3 regions of the Pseudomonas izuensis genome follow, and region 2 is predicted to be linked to each of the others. Evidence: predicted binding sites of a transcription regulator. Region 2 holds the regulator's gene; each other region holds the start of a gene.

Region 1 (6,306 bases), 2.4 Mb from region 2:
GCGTGTTGAGGGGGTTGTCCTTTCCCAGCGCTTCGGTGGCCGAGCGCATGGACTTGAGCATCTCGCCGAGGAACAGCGATTCGAATTCCTGCGCGACCTTGCGCATGTTCGCGTCACTGTTCTTGTCGCCGACCTTGAGCTGATTCAGCCGGTTCAGGTCGGAAAACGCACCCGAATCGCTGCTGCTGACACGACCGCTCTTGTACATATCCATGTTCGCCGTCCTCAGATCACGATCAGGTCGGCCTGCAAGGCGCCGGCCTGTTTCAGTGCTTCGAGAATGGCCATCAAGTCACCCGGCGCTGCGCCGACCTGGTTCACCGCACGCACGATTTCGTCGAGGGTGGTGCCCGGACCGAACTTGAACATCGGCTTGGCTTCCTGCTGGGCGTTGACCCGCGAGCGCGGCACGACCGCCGTCTGGCCATTGGACAGAGGCCCGGGCTGGCTCACGATCGGGTCTTCAGTGATGGTTACGGTCAGGCTGCCGTGGGTGACGGCGGCCGGGGACACCTTGACGTTCTGCCCGATCACGATGGTGCCGGTGCGGGAGTTGATGATGACTTTCGCCACCGCCTGGCCCGGATCGATTTCAAGGTTCTCGAGGATCGACAGGTAGTCGACACGCTGGCTCGGGTCCAGTGGCGCGGTGACACGAACCGAACCGCCATCGATGGCCTGGGCCACGCCCGGGCCGAGCATGTCGTTGATCTTGTCGACGATGCGCTTGGCCGTGGTGAAGTCGGAACGGTTGAGGTTCAGGGTCAGGCTATTGCCCTGGTTGAAACCGCTCGGCACCGCTCGCTCGACCGAAGCACCACCCGGGATGCGTCCGGCCGACGGAACGTTGACCGTAATCTTCGAACCGTCACGCCCTTCGGCATCGAAACCGCCGACCACCAGGTTGCCCTGGGCCACTGCATAGACGTTGCCGTCGATACCCTTGAGCGGCGTCAACAACAACGTACCGCCACGCAGGCTCTTGGAGTTACCGATGGACGAAACCGTGATGTCGACCTGCTGACCCGGCTTGGCAAACGCCGGCAGATCGGCACTGATCGACACCGCCGCGACGTTCTTCAACTGCACGTTGCCCGAACCTGGCGGCACCTTGATGCCGAACTGCGAGAGCATGTTGTTGAAGGTCTGCAGGGTGAAGGGCGTCTGGGTCGTCTGGTCGCCGGTACCGTTAAGCCCGACCACCAGGCCGTAACCGATCAACTGGTTGGAGCGCACGCCGGAAATGCTGGCGATATCCTTCAGGCGCTCGGCTTGAGCGTTGAAAGCCGCGGACAGCATCAAAGCGGCAACGATGAGACTTCTGAAATTCAACGTAGCCACCTAGAAAGGGAACAGCGGGCTGAGGAAGAAACGGTCGAACCAGCCTGGCTGACTCGCATCGGCAAACGAACCGGTGCCCGAGTAGGTGATGCGCGCATCGGCGACACGGGTCGACGACACGGTGTTGTCGGTAGAGATGTCATCGGCGCGAACCAGGCCGGCAATCCGCACCAGCTCATCGCCGGTGTTGAGGGTCATCCACTTCTCGCCGCGCACCGCGATAATGCCGTTGGGCAACACATCGGCAACGGTCACGGTGATCGAGCCGGTCAGGGTATTGCCCTGCGCCGCCTTGCTGTCGCCCTTGGTCGCGCGGTCGCCTTCATACGCGGCGTTCAGGCTCAGGTCGCCATCACCGAACGGGTTGTTGGTGTTGGGCGTGGAGCCGAACAGCGAGGTCAGGCCGATGCTGGTCTTGCTGTTCTTGCCAATTTGCGAGTTGGCGTTTTTGCTGGCCTGGGTCTTCTCGTTCAGGGTGATGGTGATGATGTCACCGACCCGGAACGCCTTACGGTCGCTGTACAGGTTCTGTTCGAAACCGGCCTGATAGATCGAGCCGTTGTTCGCCGCCGCCGGCAACGGCGTGCGCGGCAACACCGGGGCGTAGTAAGGGTCATTGGGCTTGGGTGTCGCAGGCACGCAACCTGCGAGCGCGGCTATCCCACTCAGTGCCAGAACAGATACATAGCGTTTCATGACCCTACCTCACGGTGTTGCAGGCGGCCTCATGGCCGCCTCATAGACTTGATTACAGATTCTGCGTTACGAACGAGAGCATCTGGTCGGCGGTGGAAATCACCTTGGAGTTCATCTCGTAGGCACGCTGAGTGGTGATCATGTTGACCATCTCCTCAACGGTGCTGACGTTGGAGGTTTCCAGGGTGTTCTGCAGCGTGGTACCGAAACCGGCCAGGCCCGGGGTGCCGACTTGCGGTGCGCCACTGGCGGCGGTTTCCAGGAACAGGTTGTTACCCACCGCTTGCAGGCCGGCCGGGTTGATGAAGTCGGCGGTTTGCAGGTTGCCGATCACCTGGGCAGCAGGGTTGCCGGCCACGGTGATGGACACGGTGCCGTCGCGGCCGACGGTGAAGGTCTGGGCGTCGTTCGGAATGACGATGGCCGGCTCCAGGGCGAAGCCGCTGGCGTTGACGATCTGGCCGTTGGAGTCCAGGTGGAACGTACCGTCACGGGTGTAGGCCGTGGTGCCGTCCGGTTGCAGGATCTGGAAGAAACCACGACCGTCGACGGCCATGTCCAGCGGCTGATCGGTGGTTTGCAGGCTGCCGGCGGTGAAGTTTTTCTGGGTGCCAACGATGCGCACACCGGTACCCAGTTGCAGACCCGACGGCAGTTCGCTGTCCTGGGTCGACTGGGCGCCTGGCTGACGCTTGATCTGGTAGAGCAGGTCCTGGAACTCGGCACGGTCACGTTTGAAACCCGTGGTCGACACGTTGGCCAGGTTGTTGGAAATGGTGGTCAGGTTGGTGTCCTGGGCGGACAGACCGGTTTTGGCAACCCATAGAGCCGGAAGCATTCGATTCTCCTCGTGCGCCTGTTTTACGGCGCGACGTTCTGGTAATTAGCTGATCTGCAAGACCCGAGCCATGGCCTGGTCGTCTTCTTTGGCGGTGTTCATCATCTTGATGTGCAGCTCGAACTGCTTGGACAAAGCCAGTACCGAGGTCATTTCGTCCACGGCATTGACGTTGCTCGACTCAAGGAAACCGGACACCAGCTTGACGTTCGCATCGGCTTGCGCCGGCTTGCCGTCCTTGGTGTGGATCGATCCGTCCAGGCCCTTGGTCATGTTCTTGATGTCCGGGTTGACCAGCTTGATGCGGTCGACTTCCGCCATGACGCGGGGACCTTCGCCCATCGCCCGGATGCTGATGGTGCCGTCCTCGCCCACTTCGATCTGCTGCTCGGGCGGCACGGCGATCGGGCCACCGTTGCCGATCACCGGCATGCCGTTGCCGGCGCGCAGCACACCCAGGGCGTCCACCACCAGGCTGCCGGTGCGCACGTAGCTTTCACCGCCATCAGGGTTCTGCACGGCCAGCCAGCCGTTGCCTTGCACGGCGACATCGAGGTCGCGGCCGGTTTCCACCAGGGCGCCCGGGGAGAAGTCGGTGGCCGGACGTTCAGACATGGCAAACGCACGCGCCGGAAAGCTGTCACCGAACACCGGCATCGAACGCGCCTGCTCCAGATCTTTCTGGAAACCATTGGTGGAGATGTTCGCGAGGTTGTTGGCATGAGCCTTTTGCGCCAGTGCATTCTGGCTGGCGCCGGTCATTGCCACGTAAAGGTACTTGTCCACACTCTTTCCTCTGCCTGCCGGACGTTTGCCGCCCACTGCTGTACTCATCAGCCACAAGCAATTTGCAGACCAATTTGATTTCGGTGATGCGAGACCCCGTAAACAAAGGACTTGAGGGGTTCTGAGGGGATCAGGGGAATTGTGTCGGAGACGAAAAACCGGCGGTGTCATGCCGGTGGGTGGCAAGGCTTGACCTGGGTGATGGCCACTACCGCTATCGCGAGCAGGCTCGCTCCTACAGTTGGATCGCGTATTCCCTGTAGGAGCGAGCCTGCTCGCGATGAGGCCGGCATTAATAAAGTAAGCCCTCGGCTATGACTCGCTCTTGCCAACCTCATACTCGCGCAACTTGTTGGCAATGGTGGTATGGGATACCCCCAACCGCTTGCCCAACTGCCGGCTGCTTGGATGCTCGGAATACAACCGCTCCAGCACTGCTTTCTCGAAGCGCCCGACAATCTCGTCCAGCCCACCCTCCAGGGAAAAATCCCCCAGTGGCTGGCGCACGCCATAGTCCGGCAAGCGAATGTGTTCTGCCTTGACCGTGCCGCCGTCGCACAGGGAAACGGCCTGGAACAGCACGTTCTCCAGTTGCCGCACGTTGCCCGGCCAATGGTAATGACTGAGCCGATCCATGGCCGCCGGGGCCAGTTTGGGCAGCGGACAACCAATCTGTCGGCTGGCCTGATCGAGGAAGTGCTCCACCAGCGGCGGCAAACCGTCGAGGCATTCACGCAGTGGCGGGATGTGCAGCGACAGCACATTCAAGCGGTGATACAGGTCCTGACGAAACTCGCCACGGGCGCACAATTCGGACAGGTCGACCTGGGTCGCACAGATCACCCGCACATCGAGGTAGACCTCTTCATCGCTGCCCACACGACGGAAGCAGCCGTCCTGCAAAAAGCGCAGCAGTTTCACCTGCAACCGAGGACTCATTTCGCCGACGCCATCGAGAAACAGCGTACCGCCCGCCGTCAGTTCCAACAGCCCAAGCTTGCCTTCGGCCCGCGCGCCCTCGAAGGCACCGGGGCCGTAGCCGAACAATTCAGTCTCGGCCATCGACTCCGGCAGACCCGCACAGTTGAGCGCCATCAACGGCGATTGCCCACGGGGGCTGGCCAGATGGCAAGCCCGCGCCAGCAACTCTTTGCCGGTGCCGGTTTCGCCTTCTATCAAAAGCGGCGCATCCAGTGGCGCCATGCGTCGTGCTTCACGCACTACAGCAGCCATCACTTTCGAGCTTTGAAAGATGCTGTCGAAGCCGCGCAGCTCCTGTTTGCGCACGTTGTAGATGCGCTCGCCCACCCGGTCGGCGCGGTGCAGCGTCAACACCGCACCGGCCATGGCTTCACTGTCGTCATGCTCCGATTGCAATGGCGCGATGTCGGCCAGAAACACATCACCCTTGACCTTGACCCGCAGCCCGTTGATCCGCGACTTGTTGGCACGCACCAGTTCCGGCAAATCGAAATCTTCGGCATAGCGGGACAACGGAATCCCTGGCACTTCATCGACACGTACGCCGAGCAACTGCGCCGCTGCGCGATTCGCCGCGACGATGGAGCCACCCATATCAATCGACAGCACCGGGAACTCCAGGGCGCCAAGCAAGGCGTTGAGCTCCATGTGCCGACGCTCGCTGGGCATCAACCCTACGCGCTTGACACCGAAGACCCCGGCAATCGCCTCGAACTTCGGGCGCAACGCCTGGAACTGGATGTTGATCAGGTTGGGACAGTGCAGGTAGATCGCATTGCCGTGCTCGCCCCCCACCTCGCCGCGGGCGACGTTGATGCCGTACTCCACCAACAGATTGAGAATGTCGCGCAGGATGCCGATGCGGTTCTGGCAGTGGACTTTGATACGCATATAAAGGCCCGAAAAAACGGTGAGTTTGGTGTGCAACCATGTAGGAGCGAGCCTGCTCGCGATGGACGTTAACGAAAACGCGCTCTTCCTGAATAAACGCGGTTCCCTCGACTCCATCGCGAGCAGGCTCGCTCCTTCAGTGATTATTTTCTGCTGAGGCGCTCAGATAGTCGTCAAGATTATGTGACAGTTGAACGGCTTTTCCCACCTGCCAATCTCAACATCTGCGCGACAACCGGCGATACGTAACGAAAACTTTACGATTAATAAGGCGTTTTCCTGCGCAAGAGGCGGAACACCGGCTGCAAAGCGGCGAACAATGGATTATTCCTAGGTCCATAGCAGTACATAACAAGAACGAATCCCCCTAGCAGGAGAGCAGCATGAAGCAGACGCAATACGTGGCTCGCGAGCCCGATGCGCATGGTTTTATCGACTACACCGCCGAAGAACACGCGGTGTGGAACACGCTGATCACCCGCCAACTGAAGGTGATCGAAGGGCGTGCGTGCCAGGAATACCTGGACGGTATCGAAAAACTCGGTCTGCCCCACGACCGCATTCCGCAACTGGGCGAGATCAACAAGGTTCTCGGTGAAACCACCGGCTGGCAGGTTGCGCGCGTTCCCGCGCTGATCCCTTTCCAGACCTTTTTTGAATTGCTCGCCAGCAAGCAGTTTCCAGTGGCGACCTTTATTCGCACCCGCGAAGAGCTGGACTACTTGCAGGAGCCGGACATTTTCCATGAGATCTTCGGCCACTGCCCGCTGCTG
Region 2 (6,306 bases):
CATTCACTCGCCTTCGTCGAAGAAGTTATTGATCAAGGCCACCAGCGCATCCATCGCTTCCTGCTCCTGCTCGCCTTCCGTGCTCAGATGGATTTTGGTGCCCTTGCCGGCAGCAAGCATCATCATGGCCATGATGCTTTTGCCGTCGACGGTGGATTCCGGCGTGCGTCCTACCCTGATCGTGCAATCCTTGAATTGGCCGGCGACCCCGACGAATTTTGCGGACGCCCGGGCATGCAGGCCCAGTTTGTTGATGATTTCGATTTCCAGAGCAGGCATCGCGATGTGAATCCTTTAGCTGAGGTCGCGGTGGCGGACCTGGACGTTCTTCAGGGATTGCTGCAGGGTCTTGCCCAAGCGTTCGGTCAGGTAGACAGAGCGGTGATGTCCGCCGGTGCAACCGATGGCAATGGTGACATAAGCGCGGTTGCTGGCAGCAAAGCGGGGTAGCCATTTGAGCAGGTAGGTGGAGATATCCTGGAACATTTCTTCGACATCCGGCTGTGCCGCCAGATACTCCGCAACCGGTTGATCGAGCCCGGACTGCGCGCGTAACTCCGGTTTCCAGTAGGGATTGGGCAGGCAGCGTACATCGAACACCAGGTCGGCATCGACCGGCATGCCACGCTTGAAGCCGAAAGATTCCACCAGGAAAGCTGTGCCGGGTTCCGGCTGGTTCAACAGGCGTAGCTTGATGGTATCGCGCAGTTGATACAGGTTCAGATTGGTGGTGTTTACTTTGAGATCGGCCAGGTCGGCGATAGGGCCGAGCAGGTCCGTTTCATCATTGATCGCCTCGGCCAGCGAGCGATTGGCACTGCTCAGCGGGTGGCGACGGCGGGTTTCAGAGAAGCGTTTGAGCAGGGTTTCTTCGTCGGCATCCAGGTACAGGACATCACACTGGATGTGACGGCTGCGGACTTCTTCCAGCAGCTCTGGGAACCGCGACAAGTGGCTTGGCAGGTTGCGTGCATCGATGGATACGGCAACCAGCGGCTGTGACAGTTCAGTGTGAATCAACGCGCGTTCGGCCAACTCCGGCAACAAGCCGGCAGGCAGGTTGTCGATGCAGTAGTAGCCGTTGTCCTCAAGCACATCGAGGGCGGTACTTTTACCTGAGCCGGAACGGCCGCTGACGATGATCAAGCGCATGATTAGTGCCCGTTTTGCTCGTCCAGGACAACCTGATACAAGGCTTCATTGCTCGGGGCGCTACGCAGTTTGTCGCGCACGTCCTTGCGGTCGAGCATGCTGGCGATCTGGCGCAACAGCTCCAGGTGCGCATCGGTAGCGGCTTGCGGGACCAACAGGACGAACAGCAGGTCAACCGGTGCGCCATCGATGGCGTCGAAATCGATAGGGGCGTCAAGGTGCATCAAGGCGCTGATGGGCGAGATACAACCCTTCAGGCGACAATGAGGGATGGCGATGCCGTTGCCAAAACCGGTCGAACCGAGTTTTTCACGGGCAATCAAAGCCTCGAAGACATCTTGCATCTCCAGTCCCGGCACTTCGCGGGCGATCAGATTGGCAATTTGCTCGAGGGCTTTCTTTTTACTGCCGCCCGGCACGTTCACCAGGGAACGGCCGGGGGTCAGGATGCTTTCAAGTCGGATCATGGGTTGGGAGTGTTAACGACCGGTAGCGCCCTGGAGGAGGCTCTGGGTCTTTTCCTTATGCTTTTTGAGTTGTTTATCCAGCTTGTCGGTCAGTGCGTCGATCGCCGCGTACATATCGGTATGTTCCGCGTTGGCGACCACTTCATTGCCGGGAATATGCAACGTGGCTTCGATTTTCTGCTTCAGCTTTTCGACCGTCATCGTGACCTGCACGTTGGTGATCTTGTCGAAATGTCGCTCCAATCGTTCGAGTTTTTCGCCGATGTAGGTGCGAAGAGGTTCGGTCACTTCCAGTTGGTGTCCACTGATGTTGACTTGCATACAGCTTCTCCTTCGTTGCCAGTGCATTAAGCGGTAGATCAGATGATCTACCACTGGAACGCTGTGGCGTGGCTCTACATCAACCGCTTGCGTTCGCTCGAAGGCGCGATCCCGAGGGATTCGCGGTACTTGGCGACGGTGCGGCGAGCCACCTGAATGCCTTGTGCCTCCAGTAAACCAGCGATCTTGCTGTCACTCAACGGCTTTTTCTGATTTTCCGCGGCAACCAGTTTTTTGATGATCGCGCGGATCGCCGTGGACGAGCATTCGCCGCCTTCAGAGGTGCTGACGTGACTGGAGAAAAAGTATTTCAGTTCATAGATGCCCCGGGGGGTATGCATGAATTTCTGTGTGGTCACTCGAGAGATCGTTGACTCGTGCATGCCGACCGCTTCAGCGATGTCATGCAGGACCAGTGGTTTCATGGCTTCGTCGCCATATTCCAGGAAGCCGCGCTGATGCTCGACGATCTGGGTGGCCACTTTCATCAGGGTTTCGTTGCGGCTTTGCAGGCTCTTGATGAACCAGCGGGCCTCCTGCAACTGATTGCGCATGAAGGTGTTATCAGCGCTGGTGTCGGCGCGGCGCACGAAGCCGGCGTACTGGGCGTTGACCCGCAGCCGTGGCACGGACTCCTGGTTCAGTTCCACAAGCCAGCGCTCATTGTCCTTGCGCACGATCACGTCAGGGACGACGTATTCGGCTTCGGTAGATTCGATCTGGGAGCCGGGACGCGGATTGAGGCTCTGAACCAGTTCGATGACCTGGCGCAGCTCATCTTCCTTGAGCTTCATGCGGCGCATCAACTGACTGTAATCGCGGCTGCCGAGCAGATCGATAAAATCGGTCACCAGGCGCTTGGCCTCGTTCAGCCATGGAGTCTTGACCGGCAACTGGCGCAATTGCAGCAACAGGCATTCACCCAGGTTCCGGGCGCCGATGCCGGCTGGTTCGAATTGCTGGATGCGGTGCAGGACGGCTTCGATTTCGTCCAGTTCGATGTCCAATTCCGGATCGAAGGCCTCGAGTATTTCCTCGAGTGTTTCGTCCAGATAGCCCTGATTGTTGATGCAGTCGATCAGGGTTACGGCGATCAGGCGGTCGGTGTCGGACATCGGCGCCAGGTTCAATTGCCAGAGCAAGTGGCTTTGCAGGCTTTCACCGGCGGATGTGCGGGTGGTGAAATCCCACTCATCGTCATCGTTGCTCGGCAGGCTGCTGGCGCTGGTCTGGTAAACGTCTTCCCATGCCGTGTCGACAGGAAGTTCGTTGGGGATGCGCTCGTTCCAGTCGCCTTCGTCGAGGTTATCAACGGTTGGCGCGCTTTCCTGGTAGGAGGGTTCCTGAGTCTCGGTGTTGGGCTTCTGTTCGACGTTGTCGGCCAAGGGGTCAGTGTTATCGAAGTCGTCGCCTTCTTCCTGGCGTTCGAGCATCGGATTGGACTCCAGGGCCTCCTGGATTTCCTGTTGCAGGTCCAGGGTCGACAATTGGAGCAGACGGATGGCCTGTTGCAGCTGCGGTGTCATCGTCAGCTGCTGGCCCATTCTCAAGACTAGCGATGGTTTCATGGCAGGGGCTTAACACCTTATTCGCCGGCGCACATGCGCCATCCACTACAGGGCGCCGGAGCGCCAAACATAAGCAAATTATATGCCCGAAGTTGCGGTGTTTGCCTAGAGCGCTGTAACAATAAAAAAGTGTTGATTTTTTATCGAGACAAGCGCTCGGTCGACTAGCCAGGCGCCTCAGTGCTTACAGGCGGAACTCATGCCCCAGGTACACTTCCTTGACCAGGTCGTTGGCCAGGATGGTATGAGCGTCACCTTCGGCGATCAATTGGCCATCGTTGACGATGTAGGCGGTTTCGCAGATATCCAGGGTTTCACGGACGTTATGGTCAGTGATCAGGACGCCAATGCCCTTGGCCTTCAGATGGTGGATGATCTGTTTGATATCGCCCACCGAAATCGGGTCCACGCCGGCGAAGGGTTCGTCGAGCAGGATGAATTTTGGATTGGTGGCCAGTGCACGGGCAATTTCCACGCGGCGACGCTCGCCACCGGACAGGCTCATGCCAAGGTTGTCGCGAATGTGGCTGATGTGGAATTCCTGCAGCAGGCTTTCCAGCTCTTTGCGACGGCCGGCCTTGTCGAGTTCCTTGCGGGTCTCGAGGATGGCCATGATGTTGTCGGCCACCGAGAGTTTGCGGAAGATCGACGCTTCTTGCGGAAGATAGCCGATACCGGCCTTCGCGCGGCCGTGCATGGGCTGGTGGCTGACGTCCAGGTCGTCGATCAGGACGCGGCCCTGATCGGCCTGGACCAGGCCAACGATCATGTAGAAACAGGTGGTCTTGCCGGCACCGTTGGGGCCAAGCAGGCCAACGATCTGACCGCTGTCGATGGACAGGCTGACGTCACGCACGACCTGGCGGCTCTTGTAGCTCTTGGCCAGATGCTGAGCTTTCAGAGTTGCCATTACTGGGCCTTTTGCTCGTCGGTTTTCTTTTTCGGCTGGATCACCATGTCGATGCGCGGACGCGCCTCGGTGACTTTACTGCCGGTGGCGCGACCGGCACTGGCCAGCTTCTTGACCGTGTCGTAGACGATTTTCTCGCCTTGGGTGGTGTTGTTGTCCTTGTCGATGACTTTGGCGCGATCGATCAGCACAACGCGGTTCTGCGTGGCGTGGTACTGGATCGTCACTCCCCAACCCTGGACGGGTTTGGTGTCGCCTTGGGTTTGCAATTGCTCGAAGTAAGCCAGGTTGCCCACTGAAGTCATCACGTCGATATCGCCGGCAGGAGTGCGGGTGACGGTCACGGTGTTGCCGGTAACCTTCATCGAGCCCTGGGTGATGATCACGTCACCTTTATAGGTGGCAATGCCATTCTTGTCGTCCAGCTGGGCATCGTCGGCCTGGATGCGGATAGGCTGCTCTTGATCGTTCGGCAGGGCCCAGGCGCTCACGCTTCCCAGTGCTGCGCCCAGACTGAGCAAAATAGGGAGGGTTTTAACGAGCCTCATACTGTCCTCTTACGTTCGAGAGCAGGTGTATCCTGCTTTCTTTCAAATACGCTTTCATTCCAATGCCTGTCGATACACCGCCGGCGCCGTCGATTCTAACGGGTTGCTCGGTCTGCGCATATTGCTGCTGCGGGAACACCGTCATGCGAGTGGTGGTGATCAGGGTTTTGCGGTTTTTCTCGTCGAAGCGCGTGATGCGTACCGAGTCGATCAGTTCAACCTGTGTGCCGTCGGGATTGACTTCACCCTTCTCGCTCTGGACGTGCCATGGAAATTCGGTGCCACGGAATATGTTCAGGTCGGGGTTGGTCAGCAATGTCACTTCGGTGGCTTTGAGGTGTTCGACCTTGTCCGAAGTCATGTCGTATTGCAATTTCCCGTCCGGCAGGAACTGCACGCTATGGGCGTTGGTGGCGTAATAGTCGATCGCGCTTTCGTCGACTTGCGTAACCGGCTTGTCGAGGAAGCGTTCCGGGCTGATGTTCCAGTAGCCGACCGCAGCGAAAATCGCCGCGATGCAACCGAAGATCAGGATGTTGCGAATCTTTTTGCTCAGCATGTCTGGCTCACAGGTACGCGGCGTTGGCCGCATCGAGGCGGCCCTGGGCGCGCAGGATCAATTCGCAGAATTCGCGGGCGGCACCTTCGCCACCACGGGCCTGGGTAATGCCATGAGCGTGTTCGCGCACGAAACTGGCGGCGTTGGCCACTGCCATGCCCAGTCCCACGCGGCGAATCACCGGCAAGTCAGGCAAGTCGTCACCCAGGTACGCGACCTGTTCATAGCTTAGGTTGAGTTGGCCAAGAAGCTCGTCGAGCACTACCAGTTTGTCTTCGCGACCCTGATACAGATGCGGAATGCCGAGGTTCTTCGCCCGTCGCTCGACCACTGGAGTCTTGCGGCCGCTGATGATGGCGGTCTGTACGCCGGCGGCCATCAGCATCTTGATGCCCTGGCCGTCGAGGGTGTTGAACGTCTTGAATTCGCTGCCGTCTTCGAGGAAGTACAAGCGCCCGTCGGTGAGAACGCCGTCGACGTCGAAAACTGCCAGCTTGATCTGTTGGCCGCGTTGCAGCAGGTCCGTGCTCATTACATTACCCCTGCACGCAACAAGTCGTGCATGTTCAAGGCGCCGACCGGGCGGTCTTCACCGTCGACCACCACCAGTGCGTTGATTTTATGGTCTTCCATGATTTTCAGGGCCTCGGCGGCGAGCATCTCGGCGCGGGCAGTCTTGCCGTGGGCGGTCATGACTTGATCGATGGTGACGCTGTGTATGTCGATGGTGCGGTCCAGGGTGCGGCGCAGATCGCCGTCGGTGAATATCCCGGCCAGCTTG
Region 3 (6,306 bases), 3.3 Mb from region 2:
GCGCGCTCGGCATGCCGGGTGATTTCCTCGATGCTCGCGGTCATTTCGCTGGCGGCCGCGGCCATGGTGCTGGCCGCGACGCTTTGTTGCTGGCTGCTGCCCGCGACTTCGTGGCAGCCGTTGCTCAATCGTTCACTCATGCCGCTGACGCCATGGGCGTTGCTGCGCACCACTTCGATCATGCCGCGCAAATCCCGCTGCATGGTGGCCAGGCTGCGAATCAATTGACCGGCTTCGTCGTTGCGCTGGCTCTCGACGATTGGCTCGCTGAGATTGCCGTGGGCGATGCTTTCGGCAATGCGGCTGGCGGTCTGCAACGGCCCCAAGATGCTGACAATGGCCGAACGACCCAGCACCAGCAGGAGCAGGAGGCTGACGATGAGCACAACGCCGACCGTGAGGTTGGCATTGCTGATGGCCTGCGCCGTGCCCTGGCTGGTGTGCTGGGTGTTGTTTTCAATCAGCTCGCTGAGGGCCGCCATCTGGTTTTCCAATTGGCTGAACGCGCTGTTGAAGGTGCTCAATTCCTTTTGCGCGGCCTCGGGGTTTTCCAGGGCCAGGCCAACAATGCGCTCGGTGGCACTGATGTAGGTATCGAGACTGGGCTTGATCTGGTTCAGCGCGGTTTTCAGGGTGTCGTTGACCGGCAATTTGAGGTTTTCGCCGAGCACTTCACGAAAGTGCGCGGTGTGCTCCTCGATGGAGCTGCGCACCTCGGCCTTGCTGCTGGTGCTTTTGCCCAAGCCCACCAGCATCGCCGACAGCACATCGGCGCGCAGCGCATCGTGCATCATGTCGGCCTCAAGATGATTGCGCAGTGCGGTCATGCCAACGTCGTTGGCCTGCACTGCTCCCGCCATCTGGCTATTTCCCAGGTAACTGACCATGCCCATGATCAATGCGGTGAGCACGCCGGTGCCGATCAGTAACAGTAAACGCAGTTTTATGGACACTCTGTGGTTCCTCTTTTCGCACGTCTATCGTTTGGGTGGCTTCATCATCCTAAAGAAAGCCCATTGCTGAAGACGTTATCGGCGGGTCACGGCGGTTACTGAAAGCCTGCAACCGGGTTTTACGGTTTTTACGACATGCGGTAGGTGTCGTCTTCCATCAATCCCCTGCCCGCCATCTTCCATTTCAGGGGAAATCTGCTAGGTTGTACGACAACCTACAACAACAAGGAAACTCCCATGAAAAAAGTCAAAGTGCTGATCGGCTTTCTCTGCCTGTTCAGCGGCTATGTCGCAGCCGCGTCCTCGTCGAGTGACAAGGATGTCGCGCAAGCCGTCGACCATCTGACCGACGCCATGCTGCACAAGAACATTGCGCAACTTCAGGCATTGACCGCCGAGAACCTGACCTACGGGCATTCCAGCGGCAAGATCCAGGACAAGCAAGCCTTCATCGCCGACATCGAAACCGGCAAAAGCGCGTTCAAAACCCTCGAGATGCAGAACCAGACCATCACGGTCTCCGGTGATGTCGCACTGGTCCGCCATCACTTTTCGGCCCAGGCCCTCAAGGGTACCGAAGTGGTTCCCACCGAAATCGAGAACTTGCAGATCTGGCAGAAGCAACACGGGAAATGGTTACTGGTAGGACGACAAGCATTCAAATTCTGATATTGGTTTAACTGTCAGATAGCGTTGAACGGGCTCTCCTGTGGGAGCGAGCCTGCTCGCGAAGAAGCCGTGTCAGTCAATATTTTTGTCAACTGACACACTGCTTTCGCGAGCAGGCTCGCTCCCACAGGGGGGGGAATCACACCACTGCGACTTCCACCCTCCCCCCGTTCAACCGCACCGGCCACACCCGCAAACGCTGTTGCGGGTACTCCAGGCAACTGCCGTCCTCTAGGCGAAAGTGCTGCTTGTAGATGGGCGAAGCCACCACCAGGTCGCCCTTGATGCTGCCGACCAGGCCGCGACCGATGACATTGGCCCCCGATTGCGGGTCGTGGTTGTCGATGGCGTAGAGGTTTTTGCCCTCGATGCCCGGCAGGTAGAACAGCGCCACCTGCGCACCGTCCAGCCACACCACCACGCCAGAGTCGTTCACCAGATCCTGCTGGCTGCACACCGATTGCCAGGTGGCAGACAAACCGGTTTCAACGCGTTGGGTATTGGACTGATTCATCAGACGTTCTCCTCGGTGACAGGGATCAGGTTGAGTTCGGCGGCCATGATCGGGCGCCGTTGGCCGCGTTCGTGGACAAAGTGGATGTCCGGGTCCGGGCGTTTGTCGTTGACGAAGGTACGGAAGCGCTTGAGTTTTTCCGGGTCTTTGAGGGCGTTGGCCCACTCGCATTCATAACGATTGACCACCAGTTGCATCTGCGACTCCAGTTCAGCACCCAGGCCCAGGCTGTCGTGGATGATCACGTCCTTGAGGTAGTCCAGGCCGCCCTCCAGGCTTTCGCGCCATACCGAGGTGCGCTGCAGCTTGTCCGCGGTGCGGATGTAGAACATCAGGAAGCGGTCGATGTAGCGGATCAGCGTCGCATCATCCAGATCGGTGGCGAACAGTTCGGCGTGACGCGGACGCATGCCACCGTTGCCGGCGATGTAGAGGTTCCAGCCCTTCTCGGTGGCGATCACCCCCACATCCTTGCTCTGTGCTTCGGCGCACTCACGGGTGCAACCGGACACCGCGAACTTGAGCTTGTGCGGCGAACGCAGGCCCTTGTAACGGTCTTCGATCGTCAGGGCCATTTGCACGCTGTCCTGCACGCCGTACCGGCACCAGGTGCTGCCGACGCAGGATTTCACCGTGCGGGTCGATTTGCCGTAGGCGTGCCCGGTTTCAAAGCCGGCTTCGATCAATTCGCCCCAGATGTCCGGCAATTGATGCAACTGTGCGCCGAACAAATCGATGCGCTGGCCGCCGGTGATTTTGGTGTAGAGGTCGTATTTCTTCGCCACCACGCCGATGGCGATCAGCTTGTCGGCGGTGATTTCGCCACCGGGAATGCGCGGCACCACCGAGTAAGTGCCGTTTTTCTGCATGTTGGCCATGAAGGTGTCGTTGGTGTCCTGCAACGGCACCAGCGACGGGTCCATGATCGGCTGGTTCCAGCACGACGCCAGGATCGAGCCCACCGCCGGCTTGCAGACATCGCAACCGGTGTGCCCGCGACCGTGCTTGGCCAGCAGCTCTTCGAAGGTGATCACCCCTTCTACCCGCACCAGCGCATACAGTTCCTGACGGGTGTAGGCGAAATGCTCGCACAGGCTCTTGTCGACGCTGACGCCACGGGCAATCAACTCATGCTCGAAGACTTGCTTGAGCAGCCCGGCGCAACCGCCACAACCGGTGCAGGCCTTGGTCTGCGACTTGAGCAGGCCGAGGTCGGTGCAACCGCCATCGATGGCCGAGCAGATGGCGCCCTTGGTGACGTTGTGGCACGAACAGACCGTGGCCGATTCCGGCAAGGCGCCTGGGCCCAGGGTCGGCGCACCTTCGGACGACGGCAGGATCAGGCCGGCCGGTTCGGACGGCAAGGCAATCGCGTTCTGCATGTATTGCAGCAGGGTGTCGTAATAGCTGTTGTCGCCGATCAGCACCGCACCGAGCACCTGCTTGCCACTGGCATCCACCACCAGGCGCCGATAGCTGGCCGTGGTCTCGTCGATGAACTGATAGCTGCGGGCGCCCGGGGTGTGGGCATGGGCATCGCCGATGGAGCCGACATCGACACCCAGCAACTTGAGCTTGGTCGACATGTCGGCGCCGCGGAACGGCTCGGCAGCGTCGTCACACAGGCGCGCGGCGACGCTGCGGGCCATCTGGTAGCCGGGGGCAACCAGGCCGAACAGACTGCCGTTCCATGAAGCGCATTCACCGATGGCGTAGATGTTCGGGTCGCAACTCAGGCAGGTGTCGTCGATCACCACACCACCGCGCGGGCCGATCTCCAAAGCACATTGGCGGGCCAGCGCATCCTGGGCGCGAATACCGGCGGAGAACACTACCAGGTCGGTTTCGAGGAACTCGTCGTTGGCAAAATTCATCCGATAGCGGTACTGCTCCCCCGCACTGATCGATTGCGTGGCGCGGGACAGGTGCACGCCGACGCCCAGCCGTTCGATCTGTGCCTTGAGCGCCAGACCGCCAAGATCATCCAATTGCACCGGCATCAGGCGCGGCGCGAATTCCACCACGTGGGCTTCAAGGCCCAGGCTTTTCAGGGCGTTGGCGGCTTCCAGGCCGAGCAGGCCACCACCGACCACTACACCGCGCCGGGCATTGGCCGCCGCGGCACGGATGGCATCGAGGTCTTCAAGGGTGCGGTAGACCAGTCGCGAATCGCCTTCGGCACCTTCAATCGCTGGCACGAACGGATAAGAACCGGTGGCCATGATCAGTTTGTCGTAGGCCACGCAACCCTGGGCGGTGATGACTTCGCGTCGTGCGCGGTCGATTTCCAGCACCGGCATACCCAGGTGCAGCGTGACGCCGGGCGTCTGGTACAACGAGGCGTCACTCAGCGCCAGCGATTCGGCATCGCGACCGGTGAAGTATTCGGACAGATGCACACGGTCGTAGGCGCGCATCGGCTCTTCGCTGAAAACGTGCAGACGATAGCGCCCGAGGGCGCCGCGCTCGATCAACTGCTCGACACAATGATGGCCGACCATGCCATTGCCGATCACAACCAGCGTTTGCAGCTTGTTCAACGTGGCTACAGTGCAATTCATAAATGACCCTGCTCGTTCAAAAAGCAAAAAAAAACGCCTGAAACCTTGCGGTTCCAGGCGTCTTTGCCTGTTCTCTTGCGGTGTTGAAACCAGACGGCCATGCCCGGTCCACCGATATTGCCCACGACCTGTGCGGTTGATCGATCGTCGTTGACCGAGCGGGCTGTCCGCCTAGTTAGATGGACTTGAGGGGGTCTTTGCAGGGTTTGTGCCAGTGTATGGATCAGGGCTGGGAAGACGTTGATTCAGGCGGGTTTGATGCGATTGGCAGGGTATGAATGGCACGCAGGTGGACGAACAAATCGCTGCGCGCTGGTGCACGTTATCGGTCTTTGCGCTTTATAAAAGTGCACGTAAATTCAGGTCCCCCAAAAAACCTGTGGCGAGGGAGCTTGCTCCCTCGCCACAGTTTTATTGGTGTTTTATACATCCATGGACAACATCAACCTTTCAGCAGCACCGCGTATTGCACTTGCCCCGGCCAAACCGCGCTTCCTGGCGCTCACGGAAAAACGCCTCGTAACTCATCACCGGCTCACCCGGAGATTTGAGCGCCATTTGCGCGACGTAGTTGTCGTAATCGGGAACGCCCACCATTAACCGTGCGCTCTGGCGGAAGAAACTGGCGGCCTGTTGCAATTGACGGAACATGGCAATGCTCTCAATGGGTATTGGACGCCACCATGGAACCCCACGAATGTATCTGCAATGTGTCAGCGCGCGGTTCCTTTGTATTTTCGTGTAGACAAGCCCCCGCGACCTTTTGGCGCAGGACCTTCGGGCGACCGATTAAGCGCGATTGGGCAACAGTTTGTTAACATCCCTGCGCTTTTTTCCGCCTGATGCGTCAGGCACTGTGTTTTTTCTGTCGCTACACAGGAAGCTTTATTTCCATGAGTACGTTGTATTCCCGTCGCACGGTCCTGCAGGGCATGAGCCTGCTGAGCCTTGGCCTGCTCGCCGGTTGCGATGGCAGCAGCAAGCTGTCGTTCAAGTACGGCAAGGACCTGAGCGACAAGATCATGGGGCGTAACTTCAAGCTCAAGGACGCCGACGGCGAAACCCGGATGCTCGGTAGCTACCGGGGCCTGATGCCGATGATTTTCTTCGGGTTCACCCAATGCCCGGCCGTCTGCCCGACGACCCTGGCCCGTGCTGCCCAGGCGAAGAAGCTGATGGGCCGCGATGGCGACCGCCTGCAGGTGATCTTCATCACCCTGGACCCCGAGCGCGACACCCCGCAAATGCTCGACAAATACGTCAAGGCCTTCGATCCCAGCTTCGAAGCACTGTCCGGCACACTGGAAGAAACCGCCGCCGTTGCCAAAGAGTTCGGCGTATTCTTCGAGAAAGTGCCGAGCGGCGACACCTACACCCTGTCCCATACCGCGACCAGCTACGTATTCGACTCCCGAGGCAATCTGCGCCTGGGCCTGTCCGCGTCCCTTACCGCTCAAGAGTGCGCAGAAGACCTGCTCACCGTCATGGAGGTCTGCTGATGACTTCGTTGTTCCCGAACCGTATCAAACAGCTGGCGCTGGGCCTTTCCCTGATCGGCCTGGCCTGGCAGGCGTGCGCGCAAACCCAGGTCAGTGACGCCTGGGTCCGC

What was found. The regulator sigma-54, encoded in region 2, starts transcription at its own class of promoters, with help from an activator protein. The targets are predictions, from matches to a motif close to ANTGGCATNNANNTTGCTNT.
Region 1: the regulator sigma-54 is predicted to act here: its motif matches at 3,716-3,735, upstream of LAB08_RS23175 (flagellar basal body rod protein FlgF).
Region 3: the regulator sigma-54 is predicted to act here: its motif matches at 4,894-4,913, upstream of nirB (nitrite reductase large subunit NirB).

What each region holds. Positions count from the first base shown of each region.
Region 1 covers NZ_AP017423.2:5,218,789-5,225,094, forward strand. The annotation lists gene flgJ (flagellar assembly peptidoglycan hydrolase FlgJ) at 1-214, opposite strand, end outside; gene LAB08_RS23160 (flagellar basal body P-ring protein FlgI) at 226-1,299, opposite strand; gene flgH (flagellar basal body L-ring protein FlgH) at 1,342-2,037, opposite strand; gene flgG (flagellar basal-body rod protein FlgG) at 2,090-2,875, opposite strand; gene LAB08_RS23175 (flagellar basal body rod protein FlgF) at 2,921-3,661, opposite strand; gene LAB08_RS23180 (sigma-54-dependent transcriptional regulator) at 3,974-5,533, opposite strand; gene phhA (phenylalanine 4-monooxygenase) at 5,917-6,306, shown strand, end outside.
Region 2 covers NZ_AP017423.2:891,706-898,011, forward strand. The annotation lists gene LAB08_RS03890 (HPr family phosphocarrier protein) at 4-279, opposite strand; gene rapZ (RNase adapter RapZ) at 295-1,152, opposite strand; gene ptsN (PTS IIA-like nitrogen regulatory protein PtsN) at 1,155-1,619, opposite strand; gene hpf (ribosome hibernation-promoting factor, HPF/YfiA family) at 1,632-1,940, opposite strand; gene LAB08_RS03910 (RNA polymerase factor sigma-54) at 2,015-3,508, opposite strand; gene lptB (LPS export ABC transporter ATP-binding protein) at 3,693-4,418, opposite strand; gene lptA (lipopolysaccharide transport periplasmic protein LptA) at 4,418-4,966, opposite strand; gene lptC (LPS export ABC transporter periplasmic protein LptC) at 4,953-5,525, opposite strand; gene LAB08_RS03930 (KdsC family phosphatase) at 5,533-6,057, opposite strand; gene LAB08_RS03935 (KpsF/GutQ family sugar-phosphate isomerase) at 6,057-6,306, opposite strand, start outside.
Region 3 covers NZ_AP017423.2:4,221,139-4,227,444, forward strand. The annotation lists gene LAB08_RS30795 (methyl-accepting chemotaxis protein) at 1-203, opposite strand, end outside; partial or broken gene LAB08_RS30800 (MCP four helix bundle domain-containing protein) at 198-953, opposite strand; gene LAB08_RS18445 (nuclear transport factor 2 family protein) at 1,191-1,622, shown strand; gene nirD (nitrite reductase small subunit NirD) at 1,762-2,136, opposite strand; gene nirB (nitrite reductase large subunit NirB) at 2,136-4,697, opposite strand; gene LAB08_RS18460 (YbdD/YjiX family protein) at 5,148-5,348, opposite strand; gene LAB08_RS18465 (SCO family protein) at 5,591-6,196, shown strand; gene LAB08_RS18470 (copper chaperone PCu(A)C) at 6,196-6,306, shown strand, end outside.